3 regions of the Streptomyces sp. NPDC045678 genome follow, and region 3 is predicted to be linked to each of the others. Evidence: riboswitches for the same ligand, from Rfam matches in the RefSeq annotation. Region 3 holds a riboswitch; each other region holds the start of a gene.
The links. Region 3 has a riboswitch for cobalamin ahead of AC07DO_RS07425 (energy-coupling factor ABC transporter permease). Riboswitches for the same ligand answer to the same signal wherever they lie in the genome.

Region 1: another riboswitch for cobalamin. It lies ahead of AC07DO_RS31405 (CoA-acylating methylmalonate-semialdehyde dehydrogenase); the one in region 3 lies ahead of AC07DO_RS07425 (energy-coupling factor ABC transporter permease).
Region 2: another riboswitch for cobalamin. It lies ahead of AC07DO_RS00715 (ABC transporter substrate-binding protein); the one in region 3 lies ahead of AC07DO_RS07425 (energy-coupling factor ABC transporter permease).

Annotation. Positions count from the first base shown of each region.
Region 1 is NZ_JBWKJS010000010.1:67,241-70,505, forward strand. It holds gene AC07DO_RS31395 (helix-turn-helix transcriptional regulator) at 1-600, shown strand, start outside; gene AC07DO_RS31400 (SCO0607 family lipoprotein) at 751-1,089, shown strand; cobalamin riboswitch at 1,149-1,328, shown strand; gene AC07DO_RS31405 (CoA-acylating methylmalonate-semialdehyde dehydrogenase) at 1,540-3,039, shown strand; gene AC07DO_RS31410 (acyl-CoA dehydrogenase family protein) at 3,045-3,265, shown strand, end outside.
Region 2 is NZ_JBWKJS010000001.1:176,507-179,771, forward strand. It holds gene AC07DO_RS00705 (amino acid permease) at 1-1,284, shown strand, start outside; gene AC07DO_RS00710 (M67 family metallopeptidase) at 1,414-1,836, shown strand; cobalamin riboswitch at 1,840-1,961, shown strand; gene AC07DO_RS00715 (ABC transporter substrate-binding protein) at 2,006-2,986, shown strand; gene AC07DO_RS00720 (FecCD family ABC transporter permease) at 2,983-3,265, shown strand, end outside.
Region 3 is NZ_JBWKJS010000002.1:177,491-180,755, forward strand. It holds gene cbiQ (cobalt ECF transporter T component CbiQ) at 1-90, opposite strand, end outside; gene AC07DO_RS07420 (energy-coupling factor ABC transporter substrate-binding protein) at 97-477, opposite strand; gene AC07DO_RS07425 (energy-coupling factor ABC transporter permease) at 477-1,223, opposite strand; cobalamin riboswitch at 1,254-1,437, opposite strand; gene AC07DO_RS07430 (DUF3048 domain-containing protein) at 1,812-2,807, shown strand; gene AC07DO_RS07435 (MMPL family transporter) at 2,905-3,265, opposite strand, start outside.

The DNA.
Region 1 (3,265 bases), on a different contig from region 3:
GAGGAACTGCCCGAGCCGATCGTCGCCGAGGTCCGGCGCGCGGTGTTCGCGGGCCACAAACTGCGTATCCACTACGCGGCGGTGGGCCAGGCCGCGAAGTGGCGCACGGTGGACCCGATCGGCCTGGTGACCGTACGCGGCCAGGGTTACCTGTTGGCCGTGCGAGGCGGCGCCGACCGTACCTACCGGCTGTCCCGCGTGCTGGCGGCCGAGGCGCTCGACGCACCCGCGCAGCGACCGGACGCGGTCGACCTGGACCGCGCCTGGCAGGAACGCAACACGCAGTTCCGGAACGGCGGCGACCACCAGGTCGCCGTGCGGGTGCGGGTGGATCCGGAGCGACGCAAGGACCTGGTGGCCACCGCGTTGTCCGTCCGTGACGAGGAAGAAGACGTCCTCGGTGAGGGCCGACCGCGGCTGCACCTGATTTTCCAGGACGCCCGGCACGCCGAATGGGCCCTGTGGCAGCTCGCCACGCACGCGGAAGTGCTGTCCCCGGAGTGGCTCCGCACCTCCCTGCGCGATCGCGCCGCCGCGATCGCCGCGCTCTACGCAGCGCCCGCCTCGCCCCAGGTGACAGGGGGCTCGTGGGCGCCGTAGATGTGCACGCCCCCCCCGCAGGGCCACGTCGTCCTCCGGAGCTGTGGCGCGGCGCAGGGTCGGGAGGCGACGTCTGAGTACGCGTACTCATGATTCATCCCCCTTCTCTCGCGCACGCTGGACGCGTAACCCGATGAGAGGAAGACGACTGTGCGCAGCAGCATCCGAGTTCGCCCCGCGTTCCGCGCATCCGGCAGGCGCTCGGCGCGGTCCTTCGCGGCGCTCGCGCTGGCGGGTGCGGCGGCCGCCGCGGTGCTGACCGGCTGTTCCATGGAGGACGCGGTCTGCGGCGGCGGAGAGTATCCGGTCCTGCACGTGGGCAGCGGCGGGTCCGCCTGCCGGCCCGACGGCGAGGAGCCGCCGAAGGGCTACGCCCGCTACCCGGAGGGCAAGGTCCCCGAGCATGTCGGGGACAAGTGGGACACGTACTGGAACGATCACACGCTCGACGAGAACGGGAAGATCATCAAGTTGAAGGACGGCCAGTAGCGGCCTCGCCACCCAGGCCGAAAGGTGGGGGTGGACTTACTAGGACGTCCAACTATATGTTCGTGACCAGAGCCCGCGGTGCAGGGAAGCCGGTGTGAATCCGGCGCGGTCCCGCCACTGTGACCGGGGAGTGCGTTCTCGCCGAGCGATACGCCACTGACGGACGAGTCCCGTCGGGAAGGCGGGAGAACGCGCGCTGATCCGGGAGTCAGGATACCGGCCGCGGGGTGTTCCGTGTTGTCCACGAGGATGGAGCAGACACGCATGGCACCGGTCCGTACCCACGACCCAGGTGAACCGGCGAAGCGAGCGAAGGCCGCGGCCCGCGCCCGACTCCACGACGGCTTCTAGGCCTTCGCGTCCCACGACAGAACCGCCCGCCCACCTCATCCGGTGGCGCCGTCGGACTGCCGTGCCATCCCCGGACTCACCTGACGAGAGCAGGCTCTCATGGTCCGTGAACTGACACATTTCATCGGCGGCAAGCACGTGCCCGGCACGTCCGGGCTCTTCGCCGACGTGTACGACCCCAACTCCGGCACCGTACAAGCACATGTGCCGCTGGCCGGGCGGGCGGAGACCACCGCGGCGATCGCCGACGCCGAGTCCGCCCAGCGCGAATGGGGCGAGTGGAACCCGCAGCGGCGCGCCCGCGTGATGCTGCGGTTCCTGCAACTCGTCGAAGGAGAGCGGGAGTCACTCGCACGGCTGCTCTCGAGCGAGCACGGCAAGACCGTCGCCGACGCCCACGGCGACCTGCAACGCGGCCTCGAAGTCGTCGAGTTCGCCGCGGGGATCCCGCACCTCCAGAAGGGGGAGTTCACCGACAACGCCGGCACCGGCATCGACGTGCACTCCCTGCGCGTACCGCTCGGCGTCACCGCCGGCATCACCCCGTTCAACTTCCCCGCGATGATCCCGCTGTGGAAGGCGGCCCCCGCGCTGGCCTGCGGCAACTCCTTCATCCTCAAGCCGTCGGAGCGTGCGCCCTCCGTGCCGCTCCGGCTCGCCGAGCTGTTCCTCGATGCGGGCCTGCCGCCCGGCGTCCTGAACGTCGTCAACGGCGGCAAGGACGCGGTGGACGCCCTCCTGCAAGACGCGCGGGTGCAGGCGCTCGGCTTCGTCGGCTCCACCCCGATCGCCGCGCACATCTACGCCACCGCCGCGGCGCACGGCAAACGCGCCCAGTGCTTCGGCGGCGCCAAGAACCACATGATCGTGATGCCGGACGCCGACCTCGACCAGGCCGTGGACGCCCTCGTCGGAGCCGGGTACGGCTCGGCGGGGGAGCGGTGCATGGCCATCTCGGTCGCCGTCCCCGTCGGCGAGGAGACCGCCGACGCGCTCGTCACCCGGCTCAAGGAACGCGTCGCCGCGCTCCGCATCGGCCGCTCCGACGACCCGGAGGCCGACTTCGGCCCGCTGGTCAGCCGCGACGCGCTCGACCGGGTCCGCCGCTACGTGGACATCGGCGTCAACGAAGGCGCCGAACTCGTCGTCGACGGACGCGACTTCACCCTGCCCGGGCACGAGAACGGCTTCTTCGCCGGAGCCACCCTCTTCGACCGCGTCTCACCGCGCATGCGGATCTACCGCGAGGAGATCTTCGGCCCGGTGCTCTGCGTGGCCCGCGCCGCGGACTACGAAGCGGCCCTGCGCCTGCCCAGCGAACACCCCTACGGCAACGGCGTCGCCATCTTCACCAGGGACGGCGACACCGCCCGCGACTTCACGCGCCGCGTCGGCGCCGGCATGGTCGGCGTCAACGTGCCGATCCCCGTCCCGGTGGCGTACCACACCTTCGGCGGGTGGAAGCGGTCCGGTTTCGGCGACCTCAACCAGCACGGTCCCGACGCCGTCCGCTTCTACACCCGGACCAAGACCGTCACCTCGCGCTGGCCGTCCGGGCTCAGGGAAGGCGCGAACTTCACCATCCCGACGATGGGATGACCCCGATGACCCCGATGACCCCGATGACCCCGACGGGAACAGCCCTCACCAAGGACCAACTCGCCCTGGCCGAGGTCACGCTCGACTTCGCCGACGAGCACCTCGCACCGCACGCCGTCGCCTGGGACCGCGACAAGCACTTCCCCGTGGACGTGCTGCGCAGGGCCGCCGAACTCGGCCTCGGTGGCGTCTACGTACGCGAGCAGCACGGCGGTTCGGGCCTCGG
Region 2 (3,265 bases), on a different contig from region 3:
ATCCTGGCGTACGCCATCGCGGGCCTCGTCATCTTCTTCATCATGCGGGCGCTCGGCGAGCTCCTCATGTACCGGCCCGTGTCCGGCTCCTTCTCGGAGTACGCACGCGAGTTCATGGGCCCGTTCTTCGGATTCGTGACCGGCTGGACGTACTGGCTCTTCTGGGTCGTCACCGGCATCACCGAAGTCACCGCGGCCGCCCAGTACATGCAGTACTGGACCCACGACTCGTTCCCGCAATGGGCCTACGCGCTGGTCTTCACCGTCATCCTGTACGGCGCGAACCTCATCTCCGTGAAGCTCTTCGGCGAGCTCGAGTTCTGGTTCTCGATGGTCAAGGTCACCGCCATCATCGGCATGATCCTGATCTGCGTCGGCATCCTCACCATCGGCTTCTCCGACGCCGGTGACACCGCCACCGTGGCCCACCTCTGGAACCAGGGCGGCTTCTTCCCCAACGGCATCGGCTCCACGCTGATGACCCTGCAGATCGTGATGTTCGCCTTCCTCGCCGTCGAGCTGGTCGGCGTCACCGCGGGCGAGTCCAAGGATCCGAAGACCGTCCTGCCCAAGGCCATCAACACCGTGCCGTGGCGCATCGCCGTCTTCTACGTCGGCGCGCTCATCATGATCCTCTCGGTCGTCCCGTGGACCTCCTTCAAGCCCGGCGTCTCCCCGTTCGTCGCGGCCTTCGAGGAGATGGGCCTCGGCGTCGGCGCCGCGATCGTGAACTTCGTGGTCCTCACCGCCGCGCTCTCCTCCTGCAACTCCGGCATGTACTCCACCGGCCGCATGCTGCGCGACCTCGCGCTCAACGGCCAGGGCCCCAAGTTCTTCACCAAGCTCACGAAGAACGGCCTGCCGCTGATCGGCACCACGGCCTCCGCCGCGTTCATGCTGGTCGGCGTCTGGATCAACTACCAGTGGCCGGGCGAGGCGTTCAACTACGTCGTCTCCTTCGCGACCATCTCCGGCATGTGGGCCTGGATCATGATCCTGGCCTGCCAGATCCGCTACCGCCGCAAGGCCGACCGCGGCGAGCTGCCGCAGTCCACCTTCCGCGCCCCGGGCGCCCCGTACACCAGCTGGTTCGCCCTGCTCTTCATCGGCATGGTCATCGTGATGATGGGCATCGACAAGGACGCGCGGATCTCCCTGTACGCCGCCCCGGTCTGGGCCGCGATCCTGACCGTGTCGTACCTGGTGCTCAAGAGCCGCAACCCGCAGGCCGCGGCGTTCACCAAGCGGAAGGTCGGCGTGTCCGACTCCGTCGAGAAGGACTGACGACTCCGTCTCCCGGGACTGACCACTCCGTCTCCGAGGACCGGGGCTCCCCAAGGCCCCCGTCCAGCATTCGGGCCCGCGCGTACCACACTTCGGTACGCGCGGGCCCCTCTGCTTATCCTGACTGCCATGCTGACCATCACCCAGGCCCTCCACGACCAGATCGTCGCGCACGCGCGCCAGGACCACCCCGACGAGGCGTGCGGCGTGGTCGCGGGCCCGGAGGGCACCGGGCGCCCCGAGCGGTTCATCCCGATGCTGAACGCCGCCCGGTCGCCCACGTTCTACGAGTTCGACTCGGGTGACCTGCTCAAGCTCTACCGCGAGATGGACGACCGCGACGAGGAGCCGGTGATCGTCTACCACTCGCACACCGCGACCGAGGCGTACCCCTCGCGCACCGACATCACCTACGCCAACGAGCCCGACGCGCACTACGTCCTGGTCTCCACGGCGGACACCGACGACGCGGGCCCCTTCCAGTTCCGCTCCTACCGGATCGTGAACGGCGAGGTCACCGAAGAAGAGGTAAAGGTCGTCGAGGCATACTGAGCTTTACTCATGAGGGCGGCAGGACCCAGGAAGCCGGTGCGAACCCGGCACGGTCCCGCCACTGTGACCCCACCCCGACACCGGGGCCGGGGGAGTCAGGAACTGACCTGCCGCCCCTCTCCACGCAACGCGGGGGACGCGGAAATCCCCTGGAGGAGGCAGTTCAGCCATGTCCCGCCGTCACACCGGCATACGCGCGCTCGCCGCCGCGGCCCTGCTCGTCCCGCTCGCCGCGTGCTCCTCGTCCTCCTCGTCGGACGGGGGCGGTGACGGCAGGACCGCCGCCAAGGCCGCCGGATTCCCGTACACCGTCACCAACTGCGGTGTGAGGACGACGTACGACGCACCCCCGAAACGCGCCGTCACCATGAACCAGCACACCACCGAAGTGATGCTGGAACTCGGCCTCAAGGACCACCTCGCCGGCACGGCCTACCTCGACGACAAGGTCCTGCCCAAGTATGAGAAGGCGTACGACTCCGTGCCCGTCGTCGCCAAGGAGTACCCCTCCTACGAGAAGCTGCTCGCCGCCAACCCCGACTTCGTGTACGGCGGCTACGCGAGCGCCTTCCTCGCGGGCGACGGACGCAGCCGCGAGGCCCTCGCCAAGTCCGGCATCAAGAGCCGCCTCAACGTGGAGGGCTGCGCCAAGAAGCCCGTCTCCATGGACGACGTCTACCGCGAGGTCCGCGAGGTCGGCTCCACCTTCGGGGTGCGCGCCCGCGCCGACAAGTGGGTCAGCGGCGCACAGCGCGAACTCGCCGCCACCGCCGAGAAGGCCAAGGGCAAGAAGCCCCTCTCCGTCTTCGTCTACGACAGCGGCGACAAGACCGCGTTCACGGCGGGCGGCCGCGGCATCGGCAACGACATCATCAAGCGCGCGGGCGGCCGCAACGTCTTCGCCCACGTGGACAAGTCCTTCAGCGACGCGTCCTGGGAATCCGTCGTGAAGAACAAGCCCGAGACCATCCTCATCCTCGACTACGGCGCCACGACCGTCGCCCAGAAGAAGAAGCGCCTCCTCGACGACCCCGTCCTCCGGGACGTCCCCGCCATCAAGAACGAGCGGTTCGCCGTACTGCCCCTGTCGGACATGGTCACCGGGGTACGAGCACCCGAGGCGGTGAGGAAGCTGGCGGCGCAGCTGTGAAGCGGCTGCGCCACGCCACCGTCCTGACGACGCTCTGCGCCGCACTCGCCGTGGCCGTCATGGCGGGACTGGCCCTCGGATCCGTCCGCATCCCCACCGCCGACGTCCTGGAGATCCTCACGGGACGCGCGGACCCCTCCCCGTTCCGCACCATCGTGCTGGACGTACGACTCCCCAGAGTCATCCTCGGAGCCACCGTCGGAGCCGGCCTCGCCGTCATCGGCACCGTCCTCCAGGCCCTCGTCCGCAACCCCCTCGCCGACCCGTTCCTGCTCGGCG
Region 3 (3,265 bases):
AACGGTGAGGCCGAGTCCGAGCACGGCCTTGTCCACGGGGTGACGGCGGCGCCAGCGACTGCTGTGCGCCGCCGCGTCGATGGGCAGCACGCCGGGTCAGACCTGCTCGGTCTCGGCCCGGCCGCCGTCCGCGTCGGCCGGGTCCCCGGAGGGCTCGCCACGCCGCTCCGCGCGCGCCTGTTCCGCGCCCTGCCTACGGCCCTTGCGGAGCCCGAAGTAGTAGGCGAGGACGCCCGCGCCGAGGGCCGCCTGGAGGGCGAAGAGCGCCGACTCGACCTCGCCGGAGGGAGGTTCGTACAGCGGTGAGAACCACGGCTCGTAGTCCGGCTCGATCTCGGTGATCGCCGTCTCCGCCTGGGCGTCGGCGCCGGTGAACGGCTCCTCCTCGTCGTCGCCGAGTCCGAGCGCGATCGGCAGCACGGCGAGTGCGGCGACGATCAGGAGCAGCAGAGTGTTGATCTTCGCGTTACGGCTCATCAGGCACTGGCCCCCGTCTGCGTCTCGGTCGGCTCCGTCGTCGCGGTCTTCGCGGTCGTCGCGGTCTTCGCGGACGTCTGCTTGCGCTGCAACAGCACGCCCAGCCGGGTGAGTTCGCCCTTGCTCGACTGCACGAGCAGCCGCATCACCAGGACGGTGAGCAGGCCTTCGCTGACCGCCAGCGGGATCTGCGTGACGGCGAAGATGCCACCGAACTTGCCGAGGGCCCCCAGGAAGCCGCTGCTGGGGTCGGGGAACGCCAGAGCCAGCTGGACGCTGGTGACGCAGTACGTGGACAGGTCGGCGACGAACGCGCCGAAGAAGACGGCGACCATGAGCGGCACGTCGTACCGCTTGAGGAGCCGGTAGACGGCGTATCCCGCCCAGGGCCCGACGATCGCCATGGAGAAGACGTTGGCGCCCAGGGTGGTGAGCCCGCCGTGGGCGAGCAGCAGCGCCTGGAAGAGCAGGGTGATGGTTCCGAGCACCGTCATGATCGGTGGGCGGAACAGGATCGCTCCGAGCCCGGTCCCCGTGGGGTGCGAGCAACTGCCCGTCACGGAAGGGATCTTCAGGGCGGAAAGGACGAAAGTGAAGGCCCCGGACGCGCCGAGGAGCAGCGTGCTCTCCGGGTGTTCCTTGACTTCACGGGTCAGGGAGCGGACTCCGTGGACGACGAACGGCGCGGACGCTACGCCCCAGGCGATCGCGTGCGCCGGCGGGAGGAAACCCTCGGCTATGTGCATGGCTCGGCAGACCCTCTCCAGCACCTCGTGGATGGACAACGCGCCTTGGCCGGTCTCCTGGCTGACGGGTCGTACCGACCGGACTCCGCCTTCCCGGGTACGTGCGTACCCAGTGGCTGCCGCGAGGGCTGGAGCCGGACTTCCCGATCACAGTGGCGAGGGCCGCACCGGCATCACACCGGATTTCCCGTTCACCAAGGCGTGGTGACATTAGTGCGCATCAGACGTGCTGACAACTTGCGCGCCGGTCGCGGTGGTGGCACGCGCGAGCGCGCATACCGCCGCGTGCGCTCCTGTTCAACGGCTGTGCCGGCTCTGGCGCGGGGCGGACGCCGCGTGGCACGCGGGTCGGGCCCCGGTGTCCGGCGGCGGGGGCGGCTTCGACGGGGAGGGCCGCGCTCAGCGCTGCCATGCCCGTGATTCCTCCGACGCGGGGCCCGGCACGTCCGCGGTGCCGTTCTGCGCGGCGCCACGCGGGCCGTCCCCCGGAAAGAGTGACGGGGCGCCGGTGGATGGCCCAGGCGTGATTGACCGTACCGGCGCGGGAGGTACATCTGCGGCTGCCGCCCCGCCACGAATGGAGACGCCTTGAAGGCAGCATCGAGAGTCCGGGCCACCCGCAGCACTCGCGTCGGCGCGAAAGTGCTCGCGCTGTTCGCCACGGCCTCGCTCACCGTGGGAGCCCCCTCGTACGCGAGCGCCCCCTCCCCGGAGGACGCCCCGGCGCCCCGGATCACCTCGCCCTTCACCGGGCAGTCGGCACGACAGAACCCGGTCCTCGCCGTGAAGTTCGACAACGCGCGCCGCGCCCGGCCGCACACCGGTCTCGACCGGGCGGACATCGTCTACGTGGAGAAGGTCGAGGGCGGTATGAGCCGCCTGATGGGCGTGTACTCCAGCAAACTCCCGAAGGCCGTCGGGCCGGTGCGCAGTGCGCGCGAGTCGGACATCGAGCTCCTGCGCCAGTTCGGGCGGCCCGCCCTCGCCTACTCCGGGGTGCGCAGCGCCCTGCAGAAGGTGCTGCGGAAGTCACCGCTCTACGCGCGCTCGCACGGCCGTGTGCCCGGCGCGTACTTCCGCCACAGCGGGCGTCCCGCCCCGCACAACCTCTTCGTCCGCCCGAAGGCCCTGCTGCGTTCGGCGCCGCGGGCCGATCGCCCCGGCGACATCGGCTTCCGCTTCGGCCCGGCTCCGGCGGGCGGTGCCCGCACCGCCGCGCGGACCGTCAGGTACGCCTCCACCAGCCACACCTTCCGCTGGTCGCCGCGGCAGGGCCGCTGGCTCGCGTCCTTCGACGGCGCCCCGGCCCGCAGCACGTCGGGGCAGCAGCTCGGCGCCCGCACCATCGTGATCCAGTACGTGAACATGCGCCCGTCGCGCTTCAAGGACGTCAACGGAGCGGTGACGCCGTACATCGAGACGGTCGGCCGCGGCAAGGCGACGGTGCTGCGCGACGGCAAGCGGTACGCGACGCGCTGGGAGCGCCCCACGGCCACCGGCGGCACCACGTTCACCCGGCCGAGCGGCGAGCCGATGCCCTTCGCCCCCGGCCAGGTCTGGATGGTCTACGCGGACCGCCGCTGAGAGCCCGTGCCCCCGGGAACGACCGAGCGGGCCGGTCGGGGCACTCCCCCACTTGTGGGGTGTCCCGGCCGGCCCGCTCAGTGAGGACCGCGGTGTGTCAGCGGCCGACGGGGGCCAGTTCCCGGTCCGTCTCGGCCTCGGGCGCCCCGGTGTCACCGAGGTTCTTGTGGAGCTTCTCGCCCTCCACGTCCACGTTCGGCAGCGCCTTGTCCAGCCAGCGCGGCAGCCACCAGGCGGACTTGCCGAGCAGGGCGAGGACGGCGGGCACGATCGCCATGCGGACGACGAAGGCGTCGAAGAGGACGGCGATGGCCAGGCCGAAGCCCATCATCTTGATCATGTCGTCGTTCTCCATGATGAAGCCGGAGAAGACGCTGATCATGATGATCGCGGCCGCGGCCACGACCCGTCCGCCGTGGGTGAAGCCGGTCACGACCGACTCGCCGGCGCGCGCCCCG